DNA from 3 places in the Psychrobacillus sp. PGGUH221 genome. Region 2 is predicted to be linked to each of the others. Evidence: riboswitches for the same ligand, from Rfam matches in the RefSeq annotation. Region 2 holds a riboswitch; each other region holds the start of a gene.

Region 1 (7,467 bases), on a different contig from region 2:
GTAAGTTTCAATAGTAAGTTCAATACCTTGTTCTTCTAATATTGGTTTAGCTTGTTCTAAAATCTCAGCGTGAGGAACGTTTGAAGCTCCTACTACTAATTTGCTGCTTTCTTCTTCTCCACCGCAAGCAGCCAGTGTTAATGCACTAACGGATAATAATGCTCCTGCTAAAAACTTTTTCATATAAATTCTCTCCTTCTCTATTTCCCCTATTTTATATGTGATCGAGTTATCTCGTTAACACCAATTATCTCTTGTCTATCTTTGTTGTAATCGCATCGCCAATCCATTGAATAATAAATACTACAATGAGTATTAAAATGGTTGCAACAAGCGTTACATCTTCTCTACTGCGTTGAAACCCATCTAAGAATGCTAACGTACCTAAGCCGCCAGCACCAATAATTCCCGCCATTGCTGTATATCCAACTAGTGATATACAAGTAACTGTTATACCAGAGACTAATGCTGGCATCGATTCTGGTAATAAAACCTTCCATATAATAGTAGAAGTTTTAGCACCCATCGATTTAGCTGCTTCAAGTACACCTTTATCTATTTCTCTTAATCCAATTAAAACCATTCGTGCATAAAATGGAGCAGCTCCAATAACAAGAGCTGGAAACGCAGCATTTGGTCCACGAATAGTACCTAAAAGTAATTTCGTAAATGGAATAAGCAATATGATTAAAATAATAAATGGTATCGAACGAAAGATATTAGTAAATGCTCCCGTTAACCAATTTGTTAGTTTATTGGCCCATGCTTGATGCGGACTTGTTAAAAACAAAAGTAATCCTAGTGCAAGACCAAATACAAATGTTAATAAAGTAGAAACTGCAGTCATATAAAGAGTTTCCATTGTCGCTTCCCACATTTTTGGCCAATCAACATTTGGAAATAAAGTATTAATCATTGTTGATCACCTCTGTGTGTACTTTTTGTTCGTGAATAAATAGAATTGCTTTATCAATTGCCGATGCATCACCGTCAATCTGAAGAATCAATGTTCCATAAGCTCCACTTTTCGTATGTGTAATATTCCCTTGAACAATATTTAATTCCAAATCAAATTGTTTAATGAGTCTAGATAGAATTGGCTGTTCCGTTTGGTCTCCAACAAAAACCAGCTTGATGAGTTTGCCATTTGGATATAGTTCTTGTAAATTTTGAATCGTCTGCTGAGATTGATTATTTTCAGAAACTTGCGTAACAAATCTCTTTGTTATGGGCTGTTGGGGATTTTGGAAAACTTCCAGCACGTCCCCTTCCTCTACCACATGTCCGTTCTCCATTACTGCTACTCGATTACAAATCTTTTGAATAACCTGCATTTCATGTGTAATTAGTACAATGGTCAAACCTAATCTTTCGTTAATACTAATCAGTAAATCTAATATGGAATCCGTTGTTTCTGGGTCAAGTGCAGATGTAGCTTCATCACAAAGCAACACTTCTGGGCGATTTGCTAATGCTCGAGCAATTCCTACCCGTTGCTTTTGGCCACCGGATAATTGAGAAGGATAATAATCTCCTCGGCCTTCTAAACCTACTAACTCAATCAATTCTTTTACACGAGTAGCTCTTTGTTCTTTAGGTACTCCTGCGATTTCCAAAGGAAAAGCTATGTTTTCTGCAACAGTTCTTGACCACAAAAGATTGAAATGCTGAAAAATCATGCTTACTTTTTGTCTAACTTGTCGAAGCTTACCTTCTGAAATTGATGTAATTTCTTTATTATTTACAACAATTTGCCCTGAAGTCGGCTTTTCTAATCCATTCAACAATCTGATTAAAGTACTTTTTCCTGCACCACTATATCCAATAATTCCAAAAATCTCACCTTGCTTAATTGTAAGATTTACATTATCAACAGCTACAATGGTACCTTGCTTCGTACTAAATTTTTTCGAAATATCTTTTAAGCTAATCACGTAAATCTTCCCTCCTGTATAGATAGTACTATTACTATCAAAAAACCCCTTCTGCAAAAGAGCAGAAGGGGTGTATGTTATCATTCAAAATAACAGTCATCCATTCTCTCATTTTCCAAAGCATTTACGCTTTGAGTGATTTGGCACCATTTCATTTACATGACGGTTGCTGGGTTTCATCGGGCACTTCCCTCCACCTCTCTTAATAAGAGCGACACTATTCAATTGTTATCAATAAATCGAATTCTATCATGATAATTCGGTGTCGTCAACACTTTTTATAACATCTAAAAGATAAGGAATTGATTGGAAAGCATAAACCTTTTTATAAACAATTCCTTCTTTTGCAATTAAAAGACATGGCACACTTTCAATTTCATAATCCATCGCTAAACCTTTCATATAATTTATATTTGCCTGTCCAACTGGTAACTGGACAATTTCTTTAAGTACCTTCATCATTTTAGAGGCTACTTGGCATGTCCCACACATTGGGGTGTAAATATATAAAAGAGAAAGATTAGGAGCATTTTTAGCTTGCTCCCATTCCTCTCGAGACCATTCATTCACAAACATCATCCTATAATAAAAATTCTTTTTTCACCTTAATCTTAGCACGTTGTAAGATAGAAGCCAAAACATCAAGCGGGGTATTTGCAACTTCACCATATACAGGATTCGTATATAGATGAATTGCTTCTGGATATACTTTTCTAACTACTGATCGTATTTGTTCTCCTGATTTATCGGAGTCTAAAAAAGCATATATGGGCAATTCTTCTAAAGGACTTAAGATTTCTTCTAATTTAACATTAGAAATAGTGCCATTCGTACAAACAATTTCAGTTGCTTCAGCAAGAATGGTTAAAAGTTTCAGTTTATCTGATCTACCTTCTACAAGAATTACTTTTTCACTAAATACCTTAGCCATTAGCTTCTCTCCCAGCACATTATATATACTAGTATATGAAAAAGCGCCAGTAAATAACCGGCGCCTTTTTAAATCCATTATTCTTGAATTAACTCTTCGTATTGTTCTGCAGATAATAGTGCATCCACTTCTGCTACATCAGAAGGCTCAACTACGATCATCCATGCATTTTCATACGGAGATTCGTTTACATATTCAGGGCTGTCTTCTAAATCAGCGTTTACTTCTACTACTTTACCGCTGATTGGAGCATACAGTTCAGAAACAGTTTTAACTGATTCTACACTTCCGAAAGGATCTCCAGCTTTAATATCGTCTCCTACTTGTGGAAGCTCGACAAACACGATATCCCCAAGTTCTGATTGTGCAAAATGTGTAATTCCAATACGTACTTTTCCGTCTTCTGTTTTTACCCATTCATGCTCTTCTGAGTATTTTAATTCTTTAGGTGTGCTCATGTTATACCCCTCTCAAAAAAATATACATTCCTCTATAATATTCACACATTTCAATTGTAAAAACAAGCAACTTTATACGCTTTTCCAAATATGTTCAAACTCTTCTTCTTTAAAACCTAGCGTCAAATGCTCTCCATCATATACAATTGGTCGCTTAATAAGCATTCCATCTGAAACGAGCGTTTCGATTTGTTCTTTTTCTGTCATATTTGGAAGCTTGTCCTTCAATTTCATTTCTCGATATTTAGTACCACTTGTATTAAAGAGCTTCTTTATATCTGTATTTGTATTTACTAAAATCTCTTTTATCATTTCTTTTGATGGTGGGTTTTCCACTATATGATTATCCTCAAATTCCACTTGATGATCTTTCAGCCACTTACTTGCCTTTCTACAAGTGCTACATTTGGGATAACCAAAAAATTGAATCGTCATTAAAATCACCTTTTTCTTCTTATCATATACAATACTATTGCACAAAAGCAATATTCTTGTGTAACGAAAAGAATCGAGTTTTACAACTAAAGTTTGAGTTTTTCCAACTAAACTAATGTTTTTTCTAACTAAAGCTTCAGTATTTTCAACTAAACAGAAAAAATCTGTTCATCAAGTGTAATGCCAACCACTCGGACGTGCGCTTGCCGCACGCTACGCATGAGCCACCGCAGGATGAGTCGTTCGTTTCACTCACTCCCACATCCTTATGCGGAGTCTCATTCTTCGCGCTCATGCGGCGTGTAAGGCGCACATCCTGATGACACCTGCGGATATAGTTTCGTATTCATTTCTTCAAAATATGGAGAAATAAAATCACGTTTTGAAACTTTATACAGATACATGCGGTCAGTACAAATGCATAATTCAAGGATGGCATTATCTGAATTAATAAATAACAATAGTAATATTTAACAAAGCAAACAAAAAAAGCCGTTACTGAGTTCGGCTCAGACTGTAGACAAACTTAATATATATGAAAAGATCAGTTTTCCGAGCCATAACGCTCGCCTTCCCACAGAAGTCGAGCGGATGCTTCTCCAAACCCAAAAATTGAGTAGTGTACATTTGGTATCCAATTTGTCCACCAACCGAACTTGGTAAGGTTATAAGAGTACCATTCTCGTTAATAATAGATAAAGACAGTTGGAACGAGCTATTCCAACTGACCTTCAGCTTAACGTCAAAAGTATTTTAAAAAACGGTTATGAATAATGATAAATTTTCCTAAAGAAATTGCTTTTTCCGATTTAAAGTAAACATAGTAGATATCTATAGTGAATTGGTTTTAAGGCAAGGATCACCACGAAGACTCCTGTGGGACAGCTTGAGCAGAAGACCCCGCAGTTGAGGGGAAGGCAATCTGAGTTCGCCGCATCCTGCTCCTGCGCAAAGCTCGTCGCAAAAGAACTTTTGCGGCAACGATTGCATGACCAACATCGTGTTGGCCTAGGAGGCTGAAGCCAAGCCCACGGAAAGCGAAGTGGTGGTCCTTGCCGTATTTATTATACAACTCTATGCACCAAAAATTAGTTTTGTCTACAGTCTAAAAGGCAGTTGGAATGAGCTATTCCAACTGCCTTTTATTCAATCTAAGCCGGTCTTTTTGAGATTAGGCTCTTTCATTTAATTAAACAACAAATTTTTCAGCCTCAATTAACTTAACAGAAGCTTCACGTTTCTTCGCAATCACATTATACGGAGTATAGCGAGTTAGTTTACGAAGTGCAGATATCATCATTCGTAAGTTATCTCCCTCAACAGATGCAATTAGTGTTTCTTTTGCTGCTTTTTCGATTTCATCAAATGCTTCCTGGCAGAAGATTTGTGTATAAAGTAATTTTTGATTTGCTTTTTCTACTCCACCACGATCGATTGCTTTTTCCGTACGAAGTACCGCTGATTCCATTGCAAATATGTTGTTAGCAATGTTTGCAATATTAACTAATACTTCTTGCTCTGCTTCAAGTTTTGTACCAAATCGTTGAGCAGCAAGACCTGCAGCTAGTAAACCAATTTTCTTCGCATTTGCTACCAATACTTTTTCTTGTGCTAGTGGCGCGTCACTCACTTCTTCTGGCATCATCATGAGTAACTCTTCTTGTAAACTTTGTGCTTTTTGAAGTAGCGGAAGCTCACCTTTCATCGCTTTCTTCAAGAATGTACCAGGAACGATTAGTCGGTTAATTTCATTTGTACCCTCGAAAATACGGTTTATACGAGAATCACGATAAATACGCTCTACTTCGTATTCTTGCATAAAGCCATATCCACCATGTAACTGAACAGCTTCATCAACGATATAATCTAGAACTTCTGAACCTACTACTTTATTAATAGAACATTCGATGGCATATTCCGCGATAGAAGCAGCAATCGCTTTCCCATCTTTTTGTTCTGCTTCACTTAATTGCCCCATTCGTTCTTCAAAGTAACCAACAGTTCTGTATATCAGGCTTTCTGTTGCATACAACTTAGAAGCCATTGTTGCAAGTTTTTGCTTTGTTAAATTAAAGGAAGAAATAGGTGTTTTGAATTGCTGACGTTGATTGGAATAAGAAATTGCAAGCTCTAAAGCACGTTTAGATCCACCAACTGTACCTACCCCTAATTTGTAACGACCGATATTTAAAATATTGAAAGCAATTACATGCCCGCGTCCGATTTCACCTAATAAGTTTTCTACAGGCACCTCTGCATCTTGTAAAATAAGAGTACGAGTAGATGAAGATTTAATACCCATTTTCTTTTCTTCTGCTCCCACTGAAACGCCTGGGAAAGTTTTTTCTACGATAAATGCTGTGAATTTGTCTCCATCCACTTTCGCATATACAACAAATACATCTGCAAAACCAGCATTCGTAATCCATTGTTTTTCACCATTTAAAATATAGTGAGTTCCTTCTGCATTCAATTTCGCAGTAGTTTTTGCTCCTAAAGCATCAGAACCTGAACCTGGCTCAGTCAGTGCATAAGCGGAGATTTTGTCTCCAGATGCAGAGTTTGGTAGATACTTTTGCTTTTGTTCTTCATTACCAAATAAAACGATTGGTAATGTCCCAATTCCAACATGTGCTCCGTGGGTGATGGAGAAACCACCTGCAACCGAAATCTTTTCTGCAATTAATGCAGAAGAAATCTTATCTAATCCTAATCCGCCATATTCTTCTGGAATATCAGCAGCAAGTAATCCTAAATCACCTGCTTCTTTCAATAATCGTACAGAATGCTCGAATTCATGGTGTTCAAGATTTTCTACAACTGGTAACACTTGATTTTTTACATATTCTTCAGCTGTTTTTGCAATCATTTTTTGTTCATCGGTAAAGTCCTCTGGTGTAAATACTCGACTTGCCTCTAAATCTTCTACTAAAAAGCCTCCACCTTTAATCACATCTTTAACTTCTGTCATGTTATATCTCCCCTTTTGTTTGATAAGTTGATAGCTTATAAAAGTTCAAATACTCCAGCTGCTCCCATTCCCCCACCGATACACATCGTAACGACTCCGAACTGCTTTCCTTGACGCCTTAGTTCACTCATCATTTTTAAAGTCAAAATTGTACCAGTAGCCCCCAGCGGATGTCCGAGTGCAATTGCTCCACCATTCACATTCACTTTATCTATGTCGATTCCTAGATGACGAACTACTTGAAGAGATTGAGAAGCAAATGCTTCATTAATTTCCCAAATATCAATATCCTCCACAGATAAACCCGCTAGCTTTAATGCTTTTGGCACTGCTACAATTGGTCCGATTCCCATTACTTCTGGTGAAACACCGCCAACTGCGAATGAACGGAATTTCGCAAGAGGTTTTAGCCCTTGTGCTTCTGCCACTTCACGGTCCATAACTAGAACTGCACCCGCACCATCAGATGTTTGAGAAGCATTTCCTGCTGTAACAGAACCACGAACATTGAATGCTGGACGTAATTTTGCAAGTGTTTCAACCGTTGTTCCTTCTCTAACACCTTCATCCATTTCAAATAAAAACTTCTTCACTTGAGCTTTATTGTTTTCATCAATATAATGCTTAACTACTTCGACAGGAACGATATCATCATTGAATTTACCAGCTGCAATTGCAGCTGCTGCACGTTCATGTGAACGTACTGCAAAAGCATCTTGATCTTCACGACTCACACCA
Region 2 (7,467 bases):
TAATTATTACGGTTAAATAGAGAACATGGATGTAAGCTCGACACGCCACGTATGAAAATTCAGAGAATCAGTAGGTCCCTGGTATCTATCCTTTTCATGAACATTACACGTTTGCGATGAGCTTTGCACAGTACCGTTTAATAGCTTGGCATATCAACAATGAAGTATAACTAGGCGTAAAAAAAGACTTAGTAGTGAGGGAAATGATGATAATTTCTTTTAAAGATTTAAATGGAATTCAAGTGGAGTTGTCTTTTGAAAAAAATACTTTCTCTATTGAAGCTCGACATGTTTTAGTGTTAGCAAAACATCAAAAAAAATGGCTATTAACAAAGCATCCAAAGAGGGGGATAGAGTTTCCTGGAGGAAAAGTGGAAGGGAACGAATCTATACTAGAAGCTGCTATAAGAGAAACTTGGGAAGAGACAAATGTGGAGATAATAAATGTAGAATGGTTGGCAGAATACCTTGTACATGATGAGAAACCATTTTGTAAGGCAGTGTTTATTGCAGAGGTTGGGTATATTGAAGAGAAGAGACCAAATTTCGAAACTGACGGTGCTCTTTGGTTAAGTACAGATGATTTTTTACATAATAATAATTTTAGCTTTCACATGAGAGATGCTGGTATGAAGGCGATATTAGAAAAGGTGAGCGCGCTTGAAGGAAAATGGAACAATCGAGAGAATTAAAAGTTATCCATCACCAAATCCGCGTATTAAGCTATCTGAAATTACTTATTGGTCCTGCGGATATCGGGTAAAAGGAATGCTTGCGGAGCCTATAAAAAATGGTTCTTACGAGGGTATTTTATATTGTAGGGGCGGTATGCAAAGTATAGGAATGGTAAGACCAGCCAGAATTGCACAAATTGCCACTGAAGGTTTTGTCGTATTCGCTCCTTATTACCGTGGAAACCGAGGAGGGGAAGGAAGAGATGAATTTGCTGGCGAGGATCGGTGGGATGCAGTTTATGCAGTAGATGTTTTAAAGCAGTTTTGTCTTATAAATCGAATTCACTTATTTGCCTTTTCAAGAGGTGGTATTATGGCTCTTTGGATTGCAATTTTACGAAATGATATTACTTCCCTTGTAACATGGGCTGGTGTTTCAGATATTTTTTTAACCTATGATGAACGAACCGACATGAGACGAATGATGAAGCGCGTTATAGGAGGTACACCGACTAAAAACGTAGAAGCATACGAAAATCGTAATGCCCTTGCTCATATTAATGAAATAAAAGCAGCATCGCTAATCATTCACGGTAAAAAGGATTTGAATGTATCATTTGAACATGCGAAGGTATTAGAAGAAGCGTTATTAGGGAATGATAAGATTGTAGAGACATGGTATTTTCACGACTTCACGCATTTCTTTCCAAGCAAAGTCAATCGACAAGTGGTGAAGGATGCTTGTATGTGGATGAGAATGCAGAAAGGGGTTTAATAGATGGGTAACATTGTCGTATCTATTGAAACAACAAGTACAAATGATAAATCTTCGTTCGCAACTAATACGAGTTTTTGGACAGATCTTTGGGATAATTATACTTCGGAATTTCAGGAAGTCGTCATTCATTGTTGGAAAGAAGAATTAGCTGCGATTGAAGAATTAAGTGCCAGAGCTATTTCGGTAATGGATGAAGGATTAATGAAGGTATTAACAATTAATCTGAATGAGGATAATCGACTTTTTTTTAGAAGTCATACAATTGACGTAAATGGTGGATTGAAATGGTTCGCTATGTTCTTTCACGTAGACGGTGATGAACGGTTAGAAATAAGTCATTATGGATCAGAGATCATATTATATAAGGTAGACGAAGAAGAGGCGAAGAATTTTATATCCATCTTTTCTCCTTCGGTTATAACGCATTATTATGATGATTATGCAGACTAAAAAAGAGGATGTCACCATATGAATGGGACATCCTCTTTATTCTTTGGAAAACTACATTAAGCAGCTTTGCATTTTTTATTATGCTAAAGGTCCACCTTTTAGCGTGATATCTTCTGATACAGTTCCAAACTTTTTAAAGTTTTCACGGAACGCTTGAGCAAGCTCGCTAGCTTTTTGGTCGTATGCAGCTTTATCTTCCCAAGCATTACGTGGTACTAATACTTCAGAAGGAACACCTTCTACTTGTGTAGGAATTGATAAGCCAAATACTGCGTCAGTTTCTGTTTCTACTTCATTTAGCTTACCTTCAATTGCAGCACGAACCATTGTACGTGTGTAAGAAAGCTTCATACGGCTTCCAACACCGTATTCTCCACCAGTCCAGCCAGTGTTTACTAAAAATACTTGTGCACCGTGTTCATCGATTTTCTTCCCAAGCATTTCAGCATAAACAGTTGCATGCAATGGTAGGAATGGAGAACCGAAGCAAGTTGAGAAAGCTGGTTGTGGAGAAGTTATTCCACGCTCAGTACCTGCTAATTTAGACGTGAATCCACTTAGGAAGTGGTACATTGCTTGTTCTTTCGTTAATTTACTGATTGGAGGCAATACGCCGAAAGCATCAGCAGTTAAGAAAATAATTGTATTTGGGTGACCAGCTACAGATGGGTCTACTATATTTTCAATATTTTGGATTGGGTATGCAGCACGTGTATTCTCAGTTAAAGAATTATCAGCATAATTAGCGATACGTGTTTCAGCATCTACTACGACGTTTTCTAAAACCGTTCCAAATGTAATCGCGTCAAAAATTTGAGGCTCATTTTCACGAGTTAGGTCGATACATTTAGCGTAGCATCCACCTTCAATGTTAAATACTCCATTATCAGACCAACCGTGTTCGTCATCACCGATTAATTTACGTCCTGCGTCTGCAGAAAGTGTTGTTTTTCCTGTTCCTGAAAGACCAAAGAATAATGCTACATCACCATCTTCACCAACGTTTGCAGAACAGTGCATAGGTAAAATGTTTGCTTCTGGCAGCAAATAGTTCATAATAGAGAATATAGATTTTTTCATTTCTCCAGCATATTCAGTACCACCGATTAATACAATGCGTTTTTCCATTGAAACGATAATAAATGTTTCTGATTTTGTACCGTCCACTGCTGGATTTGCTTTAAAGTTAGGCGCACTGACAATTGTGAAATCTGCTTTATGGGTTGTCAGTTCTTCTTCTGAAGGACGAATGAATAACTGATGGGCAAATAGATTGTGCCATGCATATTCATTTATTACTTGAATTCCTAAGCGTGAATCCTTATCCGCACCTGCAAATCCTTTGAACACAAATAGTTCATCTTGTGTTGCAAGGTAGTCTGTTACTTTTTTATAGAGTGACTCGAAAATTTCAGAAGAAATTGGTTGGTTTACAGGACCCCAATCGATTTTGTCTCTTGATATAGGTTCATCTACAATGTACTTATCTTGTGGAGAACGACCTGTATATTTACCTGTTTCTGCTTTCACTGCTCCTGTAGATGTTAAAACAGCCTCACCTCTTGATGTTGCTTTTTCCACAAGTTGCGGCACTGATAACTGAATGTGTACATTCTCTCCAGCTAACAATTCGTTCAGTTCACTCACAGTATCGATTGAATTCATATTGGTATACCATCCTTTTTATTGTTTTCCCTAAAAAAATAAAGGGATATAGCATTCATATGTGAATTAGTATAACACATTTAGCTTAATAGTCTATACTAATGGATTGATTATTTTTTGTTTGTGAATAAATTGTCAACAAATAAATATTGACTTCTCGTTACAACTTACGTATGATGGTAAATTGAACGGATACTCTTATCCCGAGCTGGTGGAGGGGTCAGGCCCTATGAAACCCGGCAACCTGTAATTTTTTCTATTGCAAAGGTGCCCAACCTGAGACAAGGTGAGATTCCTTGATTGATAAGAGTGAAAGGTGCTTATGATATTAATAGCCTTTCCTCATGTAATCAAACGTGAGTGAGAGGTTTTTTTTATAACATCGCCCTTTATCCTTGTGTGCCAAGTCCGAAACGGCTTCAAGTTTAATCTATTTGATTTGAAATGGCTTGACATGGGAATGAGTACCGTATCAATTCTTGAGAGAGATCTCGCAGGATATAGGAGGAATATTCTATGACACAACGCAGATTATTTACATCTGAATCAGTTACAGAAGGGCATCCAGATAAAATTTGTGATCAAATTTCAGATGCAATTCTAGATGCAATTCTTACGGAAGATCCAAACGCACGTGTTGCTTGTGAAACAACAGTGACTACAGGGTTAGTATTAGTTGCAGGGGAAATCACAACATCCACTTATGTTGATATTCCAAAAGTTGTACGTTCAACTATTAAAGAAATCGGCTACACTCGCGCAAAATATGGTTTTGACTCTGAAACTTCAGCAGTATTAACTTCTATTGATGAGCAATCAGCTGATATTGCTCAAGGGGTTGACCAAGCTTTAGAGGCACGTGAAGGATCTATGACAGATTCTGATATTGAAGCAATTGGAGCAGGAGACCAAGGTTTAATGTTTGGTTACGCATGTAATGAAACACCTGAACTTATGCCACTTCCAATTAGTTTAGCTCATCAGTTGGCTCGTCGTTTAGCAGACGTTCGTAAAGACGAAACTTTAGACTATTTACGTCCAGATGGTAAAACACAAGTAACTGTGGAGTATGATGAAAATAACAATCCTGTTCATATAGATACAATTGTTATTTCGACTCAGCATCACCCAGAAGTAACGTTAGAACAAATTCAAAAAGATTTAAAAGAAGTAGTTATCAATCCAATTGTTCCTGCTAATTTAATTGATGAAAATACTAAATATTTCATTAACCCAACTGGTCGTTTCGTAATTGGTGGACCACAAGGGGATGCAGGTTTAACAGGTCGTAAAATTATTGTAGATACTTACGGTGGATATGCTCGTCATGGAGGCGGTGCGTTCTCTGGTAAAGATCCAACAAAAGTAGACCGTTCTGCAGCATATGCTGCTCGTTACGTTGCAAAAAATATTGTTGCAGCAGGACTTGCAGATCGTTGTGAAGTACAACTTGCCTATGCAATTGGTGTAGCACAACCTGTATCAATCGCAGTAGACACATTTGGTACTGGAAAAGTAGAAGAGGCAAAATTAGTTTCACATATTCGTGAATTGTTTGACCTTCGTCCAGCTGGTATTATTAAAATGCTAGACCTTCGTCGTCCTATTTACAAGCAAACAGCTGCTTATGGACATTTTGGTCGTACTGACATTGATGCACCATGGGAAAGAACAGATAAAGCAGATTTGTTAAGACAAAAAGCTGGTTTATAACAAATAATAAAGAAGAGGCTTCCTGTTATAGGATAGCCTCTTTTTTAAAGAAAATAAGTTTTATTTTTGAAGTGATTTATAATACTGTCCTTTTTCTACGTATTCACGAATAATACGTTGCACATCTTCTTTGTCTTCCTTAGACAGCTCCCGAACAACTTTTGCAGGACTACCTATGGCAAGTGAATTAGGGGGAATTTTCTTACCTTGGGTTACTAAACTTCCAGCACCGATAAATGCACCTTCACCGATCTCAGCTCCATCCAAAATAATAGAGCCCATTCCAATCAACGCACCTTTTCGAATAGTACAGCTATGTAACGTTACTTGGTGTCCAATTGTCACTTCATCTTCAATAACAAGAGGGTTATTAGGACTTTGATGCAAACAACATAAATCTTGGATACTCACTCTTCGTCCAATAATCGTAGGAGCAACGTCCCCTCTGATTACCGTATTAAACCAAATTGTAGACTCTTGTCCGATTGTCACATCGCCTGTAATTGTGACATAATCAGCAATAAATGCAGATTCATCTATTGTTGGATATTTGCCTTTAAATGGATAAATCAATATGCTCACGCTCCTTATGTAAATAGAATATAATTAATGTTATCAAATGAAGAAAAATAATCAAATAATTGAAGTAGACATTCGGTACAAAACAAAACAAGAGGTGATGTTCATGTGGAAATGGGAAGCAGAAGAAAAACCTAAAGCAGTAATTGTCATTGTTCATAGTGCATATGAACATCATAGAAGATATGCTTGGTTAATTGAAAAGTTTAGAAGTTCTAACTGTCATATTGTAATGGGAGACTTACCAGGACATGGTGAACAGACAAGAGGAAAAAAAATACATAATGAATCTTTTGAACAATATAAAGAATATATAACGCTTGCTTTACAAGTAGCCGTTACTTATAATTTACCAATTTTTATTCTTGGCCATGGACTTGGAGCAACCCTGCTTATTAAAGTGCTACACAAATTACAAATAGAATATGCTGGTGTCATTTTAACGTCTCCTTGGTTGCAATTAAAGAAACAGCCATCTAAATGGACAAATGCACTGGCAAAATTACCAGTACAACAAAAGATTAACCATGATATTCAGCTTAAGGAATTAACGAGAAACTATGATATTTATCAACAATTTATTGATGATGCTACTTACCATACAATCGTCTCGAATGATTGGTACATAGAACTCCAATTACTTATGAAAAGTATTTTACAATCAACGGAATCAGTACCGAATGTTCCGGTATTACTAATGACTGCTGAAAGAGATAAGATTGCAGATATCACATCTACTGCAGCGTGGTTTAAAAAGCAAGACCTATCTGAGTATCAATATAAGTCATGGAAAAATTGCTTTCATGATTTGCATCAAGAACCTGAAAGGGAAGAGATTTTTGAGTATTCTCATGCCTTTATAAATAATGTTCTAAGATCCATTGGTTATATTGTATGACTATAAATAATTCAATTTAACAGTAATATAATGAGAATTTTTAGGGTTTAGAAGTGTAATATAAAATTGGTTGAGATGCTATTACAAAGGAATATACTAATCAATGAAACCTTTCGTATATTTATTACGAATAAAAGATATTTATGTTATAATTTATGATTGAATGAGAGAAAGTAAGGAGAATTTACATGCAAAACCAACATATTATACGAAACTTCATTGTTGAAACATCTTCTAGACCGGGTAATTTTGCAAAAGTAGCAACTGCAATTGGAATGGCAGAAGGAGATATTGGTGATATTACGACGTTAAAGAGCGGTGCTTTAACAACTGTTCGTGATATTTCTATCACTTTTAAATCGGAAGAACAACTGCAACAAGTTATTTCTAATATTGAAGCCATTGGAAATGGCGTTAAGATACATGCTGTTACTGATGATGTACTGAAAGCTCATGAAGGCGGAAAAATCGCGATGAAGAGTCAGCTGGATGTACGATCATTAGGAGATTTACAAAGAATTTATACACCTGGTGTAGCGAGTGTTTGTATGGAAATTGTACATAATCCAGAGAAAGCAAATTATTTTACATCCATTGGAAGCTCTGTAGCTATCGTTACGGATGGTACAGCTATCTTAGGTCTAGGTAATATTGGTTCAGTAGCCGGGATGCCTGTAATGGAAGGGAAAGCCGTGTTATTAGATCAGTTT
Region 3 (7,467 bases), on a different contig from region 2:
CTAACCTTGTTTCAATAATATTCATGACATCTCGAAAATTTTCGAAAGGTTCATATGGAATATTCAATTCCTTGCACTTTTCAATAAGAAAATCCCGTGCTATGACAACATCTGCTAATTTTGCAGCTTCTAAGTCAGTAATAGAATCACCAATTACAACACTTAAAGAATCTTTTTCTTGGAGCTTTCGAATAATGGATGGCTTACAGCATCCGCAACCTTTGCTCGTACATAAATCATCGCAGACATGTGGGAAATTTATTTGTATTCTTTCTCCCGAGAAGTCCGATTCATTACAATAAACGCCTGAAAAAGGACCAAACTTTTCTAGCATTGGATGAACGAAAAAATCTATTCCACCACTAACAATATAGAGAGGGATATCGTGCTTTCTTGTATAAGAAACAAAATCGTCGAATCCTTCTCTAATCTCTGCTTGATCAAGCAAGTAGCTTATAATTTGATCTTTTATAGATACAGGTAACAGAGAGAACATTTGAGCAACACCTTCTCGGATAGATTGCTTTTGCCCTAAAATATTCTCTTTGATCGGCAAGTATGCTGGGGGAGCAAATTTTTTCATAATGGATATAATATTGTCTTGGTTTGTAATGGTCCCATCAAAATCACAATAGATTACTAGCTTACTCATAATGCTTACCCCCATAGTTCCAATGCTGCTTTTAGTTCTGGAAACTGTTTTGCTGCTTCAGCTAACGGAATTCCATCAAGGACTGCTGATACGGCCTGCCTAAAGGCAAGCCCTCCTCCTGTAGCGCCAGTAGGATGACCATGCACTCCACCACCTGCATTTATAATGCTATCTATGCCATAGTCTTCGATTAACAAAGGAACCAATCCAGGATGAATTCCAGCCGAAGGAACTGGAAAAGTTCGTTTTACTGCACTTTCTTTCGTCAATTCTTCCCCAAGTGATAGTGCAGCTGTTTTCTCCAGTGCGACGCTTCCGTATGGTGAGGGGAATAATGAAAAATCTGCCCCTGCATAACGAGTCAATTTACCAAGTAAAAGTGGTGTTGAAACTCCATAAAATGAGGATGATGTAAAAGCACCACTATAGGCTGGATGGGCCATGAATGGCAACTGAATATCTTCATCTTCCACAAGTTCTTGAAGTACATCTAGACCATATGCATGAACATTAAATAATAGAGCGTCAGCCCCAAGTTCTTTTGCCTTTTTTGCTTTTGATTTTAAATTGGATGTCCGCCCAGAGAGGTTAACTGCATAAAGTGTTCGATGTCCAGTTTCCTCATACACCTGACGTAGTACTTCTTTAGCTGTAATAATTCTTTTTTCAAAAGGAGTAAGGGGGTTTTCAAAGAGAATTTCATCATCTTTTACTAAATCTACTCCACCTAGAGCTTGGTTACGCAGCTGTTCAGATAGGTAATTGATATCTCTTCCAATTACTCCTTTAAAAATACTCATCACAAGTGGACGATTATACACTCTTAGCAATTCACGAATACTTTCAATTCCGAATCTAGGTCCTGGGAAATTATCTAAAAGGTCTGATGAGAATTCCAAGTCTAGTAGCTTTACTTCACCGTCTAGCGATAGTTTGCCGAAAACAGTTGTTAATATGGCAGGTAAATCTGCAGAGAAATTAGCACTAGGATAGTTTATTTTAATTTCTGCTTTGATTTCATCTCGTTTTAGCGGATGGTGACTATTTTCAAATTTAGTTATCGATATAACATTTCCTTTATGCTTTTTTAATTGCTCTTGCTCTAGTAACGGCAAATCAGTCCAGGATCCTATTGTTAAACCGAGCGCAATTCCTTCAGCTTTTTTTTCAAAAGTTCCAGGTTTACCGTAAACCTGATAGAGAGTAGTAATTCCACTCATTTATTATCACAATCCTTTATATAACAAATTTCTACTTAGTCAATGTCCCAGTGTTTTGCCCCTTCTAAATATAAAAAAACCTCTTCCAAATAAGAAGAGGTTAAAAAATTAACGACTTCTTATTTCTCAGTCTACTGACTGCAAGAATTAGCACCGTGTCCATAATGGATCGGTTGCCGGGTATCATAGGGCTCGTCCCTCCACCTGCTCTAAATAAGAAAAAGTTATTCAATTGAGTTAGTCAAATTAATAATGATTATTTCATGCAATATAAAGATTGTCAATATAGTTATTAGAATTTTTTTTGTTTTTAAAAAAATGATTGACATGTGTTTTTTGAATATGCTAGGATGATTTTCAAATAGTATAACGTTTTAATTAATAGCACTCTTATCAAGAGCAGGCAGAGGGTAATGGCCCGATGAAGCCCAGCAACCGACCGTAATACCGTTGTGAGACGGGGCGCATTTTGCGCCGAGATGAAAATCTCCTAAGGCACGGTGCTAATTCCATCAGAAAGGTAACTTTCTGAAAGATAAGAGGCGAGAGATCTCTTATTCTACGCCTCTTTCTTATGAAAGAGGCTTTTTATTTTGAAACGGAAAGGTAGAGAATAATGACGACAGCTACAAAGAGACAATATGAATCATTAACAGAAGAAAGTGCTATTTTATATGCAAAAGAACTTAACTTCTTCCCACAAGACACAGAGTTGGAGTGTCGTGAGATAGGTGACGGTAATCTTAACTATGTATTTCATATTAAGGAATTGAACGGTGATAAGAGTCTTATTATTAAACAGGCTTTACCATACGCAAAGGTTGTCGGAGAAAGTTGGCCACTAACGTTAAAACGAGCAGTGATTGAAGCAAATGCATTAAAAAAACATGCTGAATTTGCAGCCAATCTTGTTCCGACCGTATATGCAATTGATGAGGATCTTGCGCTTACGGTTATGGAGGATTTATCTCATTTAAAAATTGCACGTGAAGGGTTGATTAAACTTGAATCATATCCAAACCTTTCAAAAGATATTGGAGAATATTTAGCTCAAACACTATTTCATACATCTGATTTTGCATTACACCCTTTTGAAAAAAAGAAACTAGTTTCAGAGTTTTCCAATCCAGAACTTTGTAAAATCACAGAAGATCTTATTTTTACAGATCCGTTTTTTGACTATGAAACAAATGACTTTGAAGCATTGTTGCAAGAAGACGTAGAAACTATTTGGAATAACGGGCGCTTAAAGCTAGAGGTTGCAAAATTAAAGAATAGCTTCATGACAGAAGCGGAAGCATTATTACATGGAGATTTGCATACAGGGAGCATCTTTGCTAGTGAAACCGAAACGAAAGTAATAGACCCAGAGTTTGCTTTTTATGGACCTATTGGCTTTGATATTGGATTGTTTTTAGCAAATCTAATCGTGCAAAATGTTACAAGAGAAGAGGATGAGCGGGGAGTTATTGTCACCCATATCAAACAAACTTGGGATGTCTTTTCGACTAAATTTTCGGAATTATGGGACAAAAAAAGTGTCGATTCCTATAAAGACACAGATGGCTATAAAGAATATGTCTTGGATAAAATTTTCCGAGATACACTAGGCTTTGCTGGATGTGAATTAATTCGTCGTACAATCGGGCTAGCACATGTGAAGGATTTGGACAGTATCGAAGATGACGAACAACGGATTAAATTCAAAAAGCAGACCTTACAAACAGGGGAAGCACTTATATTAAAACGCAAAGATATCCATTCAATTGATGAAGTATTTGAATTATTAGAGGGGTTTCGCAAATGAGTATTCCATTATCGATAGAGTTGAACGACAAAGAATTTCGGATTTTGGATCAGCAAAAATTACCTCACGTAGTTGAGTATTTAACACTAGATACTTTAGAAGATGTATATGATGCTATTATCACTCTGAAGGTGAGGGGTGCACCAGCAATTGGTATTACCGCTGCATATGGATTGGCTAAAGCGGCCGAAAAGTATGAAGCAAATACATTAGAGGAATTTCATCTGCAACTCAACAGGGATTTCTTGTATTTAGCTAAATCTAGACCAACAGCTGTAAATTTAGTTTGGGCTCTAGAACGTTTAAGAAGTGCTGTTGAAAATGTAGCAAGTGTACAAGAGGCGAAGGAACTTTTGATAGAGGAAGCTATAAAAATTCATAGAGAAGACGAAGCATCCTGTAGAAATATTGGCGAATATGCGTTGTCCTTGCTTGAAGGTCAAACAAAAGTTATGACCATTTGTAATGCAGGTTCAATTGCAACCGCAAAATATGGTACTGCATTAGCACCATTCCATCTTGGGAGTGAGCGGGGAAAACAGTTTGAAGTTTATGCTTGTGAAACTAGACCTGTATTTCAAGGATCAAGGCTAACTGCGTGGGAGCTTCAGCAATCTGGAGTGGATGTAACACTTATAACAGACAGCATGGCTGCACATACAATCGGAGCAAAAGGAATCGAAGCAATTATTGTAGGGGCAGACCGGATAGCAGAAAACGGCGACACGGCAAATAAAATCGGAACACTTAACTTAGCATTATTAGCAAAAGTGTTTGACATCCCTTTTTATGTGGCAGCTCCTTCTTCCACTTTTGATTTGACCATTAAGAATGGAAAAGAGATCCCGATTGAAGAACGTCCAGCGGAAGAAATAACGCATATTGCAGGGAAACAGGTAGCTCCGAAAAATACAAAAGTATTTAATCCTGCATTCGATGTTACACCGGGTGAATACATTACAGCCATTATTACTGAAAAAGGAATTATATATCCGGAATATACAAAAAATATTCCAAGTTTAATAAATATAGAAAAGGGAGAACTCGCATGAAATCAAAAACAGCATGGCTTTTATCCGTATTATTAGTAATTGGAATTATCTTAACAGGGTGTCAACCAAAAGGGGATGCAAATGAAGCAACAACTACTCCTGCTGATTCAGAAGCATCCGATAATCCGCTATCAGGGAAGAAAATCGCATTGGTTATGCAACAAAATCTTGGTACTTTTTCTGCTCAATACATTGAAGGTGTAAAAGAACAAGTAGAGAAATTTGGTGGGACTGTAACAGTGTTTACGTCGGAAGGCGATTTAGCAAAAATGGCTTCCAATCTAGATGCAGCTGTAAACCAAGGTGTAGATGGAATTCTGATTGATCATGGAACAAAAGAAGCGTTAAATCAAGGAGTTCAAAATGCAGTTGATAAAGGAATACCAGTCGTCGCTTTTGATGCAGGTGTGGAAGTAGAAGGAATCACAGTTTTAGAGCAAGGCGATCAAAAGATGGCTGAAATGACATTAGAAAAATTAAAAAATGATGCTAATGGTGAAGCAAATATAGTGAAAATCTGGGTAGCAGGTTTTGCACCTATGGAAAGAAGACAAGTTGCCTACGAGCAATTCTTAAATGAAAATCCAGGTATTAAAGAAATTGCAACATTTGGTGCAGCGACACAAAATACAGCATTAGACACACAATCGCAAATGGAAGCGATTCTAAAACAATACCCAAATGAAGGAGAAATCACAGCAGTTTGGGCAGCTTGGGATGAATTCGCAAAAGGTGCAGTACGCGCTATTGAGCAAGCTGGAAGAACAGATATTAAAGTTTATAGCATTGATATGAGTGATGAAGATTTACAAATGATACAAAAAGAAAGTAGCCCATGGGTTGCCTCAGCGGCAGTGGATCCAATGGATATAGGACGTATTCAAGTGCGCTATTTATATCAAAAAATAAATGGTGAAACTCCTGAAGAAAAAGTTGTTTTAGAACCAGTGTTTGTGGATGCTGAAAAGCTTCCGGAAGAAACGGTGACGACAAATGACTTACATGAATATATCGAAGGCTGGGGAGCAAGCGAACAAGGTTACACAGAAGCTTTGAAAGAGTTAGAAAAACAATAATGATACAAATGTAGCTGCCCTAAAAAGGGGGCAGCTTCTTTTTAAGAAAGCTTTAACTAATTGTTGGTATGGAAGATATGAAAGGGTAGATAGCTATTCTATAAGCATTCGGGCCGGTCGTCATCATGAGCCTAGCGCATCCTGCATCTCATACAGAACGTCCAAGCGGCTGACAAGGCGCGAATGCCAGTGAACTCTATTTGATAGGTCAAAGTATTATCCAATTAATGTTTGAAAATAAATAGTTCTTAATACAGATAGCGGCAAGCCACATCCGTGTTTCTACACCAATGCGACTGAAATGGGGAGAATGCAAAAGTCTTCTTTGATAGATAGTAAAGTTGATTGTTAAATGATTAGATTAAATGCAAATCCTACAATCATTTTATTAACAATAGAAACGGTGATTCTCTAGGATGTACGTCTTACAAGCTGTATGAGCGATTCATCCTGCGAAGGCTCATACGTAGCGTGCGGCAAGCGCACATCCGTGTCTTGTTCTATAACGTAAAACACTTCAAATACAATTCATTAGGAATAACAAGGCCAACTAGTTAAAATTCAACTGGTATATTGCCTTAAGAAAGGAGATCATCATGGCTAATCCTTTTCTTTCTATGACTTCCATACGTAAATCATTTGGAAATGTGAAGGCACTAGAAGAGGCCGAATTTCATCTTGAAAAAGGGGAAGTACATGCATTGCTAGGTGTTAATGGAGCAGGTAAAAGCACGCTTATTAAAATATTATCCGGCGTATATGAGCAAGATGAAGGTGAAATAGTTTTAGAAGGTAGTAGTGTTCGGCTTCGTTCCCCGAAAGCAGCAAAGGAACACGGTATCTATTGTGTTTATCAAGAGGTGGATACAGCAATCGTTTCGGAATTATCGGTCGCAGAAAATATTATGCTAGATAAAATCGCTACGAATAATAATTTGTTTTTATCCACATCCAAGCTACAAACGGAAGCTAAAAAAGCACTGAAGCATTTGCAAGTAGAAAACATTGCTGTCAATCAACCGGCATTTAAACTTACATTAGCTGAAAAACAATTAGTATTAATTGCACGAGCTCTTGTAAGCTCGGCAAAGATTATTATTTTTGATGAACCGACTGCCCCTTTGTCTCTCCACGAATCCAAAAAGCTTTTTTCGGTAATTCATCATCTGAAATCGCAAGGAGTCGGCTGTATATTTATCTCTCACCGTCTTCCAGAAGTATTTGAAATCAGTGATCGAATCACTGTAATGCGAGATGGAAAGCTTGTAAAAGTTTTTAACACAGAAACTGTTCAACAGAATGAGATTATTGAAGCGATGCTAGGTGTATCTTTTAATTTAGAACAGGCAGATACAAATCATACTTTAGGAGAAAAAATCCTACAGGTTACAGAATTATCGGATGGACACAAATTAAAGGAGCTTTCCTTTACTGTTTCCGAAGGGGAGATTGTTGGTATTGTGGGCCTTGTAGGAGCAGGAAAAACGGAGCTAGCTAAAGCCTTATTTGGCTTGGGATCATTAGTAAAAGGTAGTGTGAACCTTTCAGGCAAAGAGTTAAAAGCGAAACATCCAGCAGACGCCATTCGAGCAGGAATGGCACTAATTCCAGAGGAACGCAGAAAAGAAGGCTTATTTGTACATGAGTCGTTACAAACGAA

What was found. A riboswitch is a leader RNA that binds a small molecule or an ion and turns the genes downstream of it on or off. The one in region 2 is predicted to bind S-adenosylmethionine.
Region 1: another riboswitch for S-adenosylmethionine. It lies ahead of PGC35_RS15500 (methionine ABC transporter ATP-binding protein); the one in region 2 lies ahead of metK (methionine adenosyltransferase).
Region 3: another riboswitch for S-adenosylmethionine. It lies ahead of mtnK (S-methyl-5-thioribose kinase); the one in region 2 lies ahead of metK (methionine adenosyltransferase).

What each region holds. Positions count from the first base shown of each region.
Region 1 covers NZ_JAQMHQ010000009.1:53,325-60,791, forward strand. The annotation lists gene PGC35_RS15490 (MetQ/NlpA family ABC transporter substrate-binding protein) at 1-183, opposite strand, end outside; gene PGC35_RS15495 (methionine ABC transporter permease) at 248-916, opposite strand; gene PGC35_RS15500 (methionine ABC transporter ATP-binding protein) at 909-1,934, opposite strand; SAM riboswitch class I at 2,040-2,146, opposite strand; gene PGC35_RS15505 (thioredoxin family protein) at 2,184-2,510, opposite strand; gene PGC35_RS15510 (toprim domain-containing protein) at 2,515-2,865, opposite strand; gene gcvH (glycine cleavage system protein GcvH) at 2,943-3,323, opposite strand; gene PGC35_RS15520 (arsenate reductase family protein) at 3,396-3,758, opposite strand; gene PGC35_RS15525 (acyl-CoA dehydrogenase family protein) at 4,948-6,729, opposite strand; gene PGC35_RS15530 (acetyl-CoA C-acetyltransferase) at 6,765-7,467, opposite strand, start outside.
Region 2 covers NZ_JAQMHQ010000007.1:13,670-21,136, forward strand. The annotation lists gene PGC35_RS12635 (CPBP family intramembrane glutamic endopeptidase) at 1-3, shown strand, start outside; gene PGC35_RS12640 (NUDIX domain-containing protein) at 207-692, shown strand; gene PGC35_RS12645 (alpha/beta hydrolase family protein) at 661-1,449, shown strand; gene PGC35_RS12650 (hypothetical protein) at 1,453-1,902, shown strand; gene pckA (phosphoenolpyruvate carboxykinase (ATP)) at 1,981-3,567, opposite strand; SAM riboswitch class I at 3,763-3,877, shown strand; gene metK (methionine adenosyltransferase) at 4,084-5,280, shown strand; gene PGC35_RS12665 (gamma carbonic anhydrase) at 5,341-5,853, opposite strand; gene PGC35_RS12670 (alpha/beta hydrolase) at 5,900-6,757, shown strand; gene PGC35_RS12675 (NAD-dependent malic enzyme) at 6,946-7,467, shown strand, end outside.
Region 3 covers NZ_JAQMHQ010000010.1:101,130-108,596, forward strand. The annotation lists gene PGC35_RS17175 (2-hydroxy-3-keto-5-methylthiopentenyl-1-phosphate phosphatase) at 1-652, opposite strand, end outside; gene mtnW (2,3-diketo-5-methylthiopentyl-1-phosphate enolase) at 658-1,872, opposite strand; SAM riboswitch class I at 1,989-2,092, opposite strand; SAM riboswitch class I at 2,260-2,414, shown strand; gene mtnK (S-methyl-5-thioribose kinase) at 2,489-3,679, shown strand; gene mtnA (S-methyl-5-thioribose-1-phosphate isomerase) at 3,676-4,731, shown strand; gene PGC35_RS17195 (sugar ABC transporter substrate-binding protein) at 4,728-5,807, shown strand; gene PGC35_RS17200 (sugar ABC transporter ATP-binding protein) at 6,404-7,467, shown strand, end outside.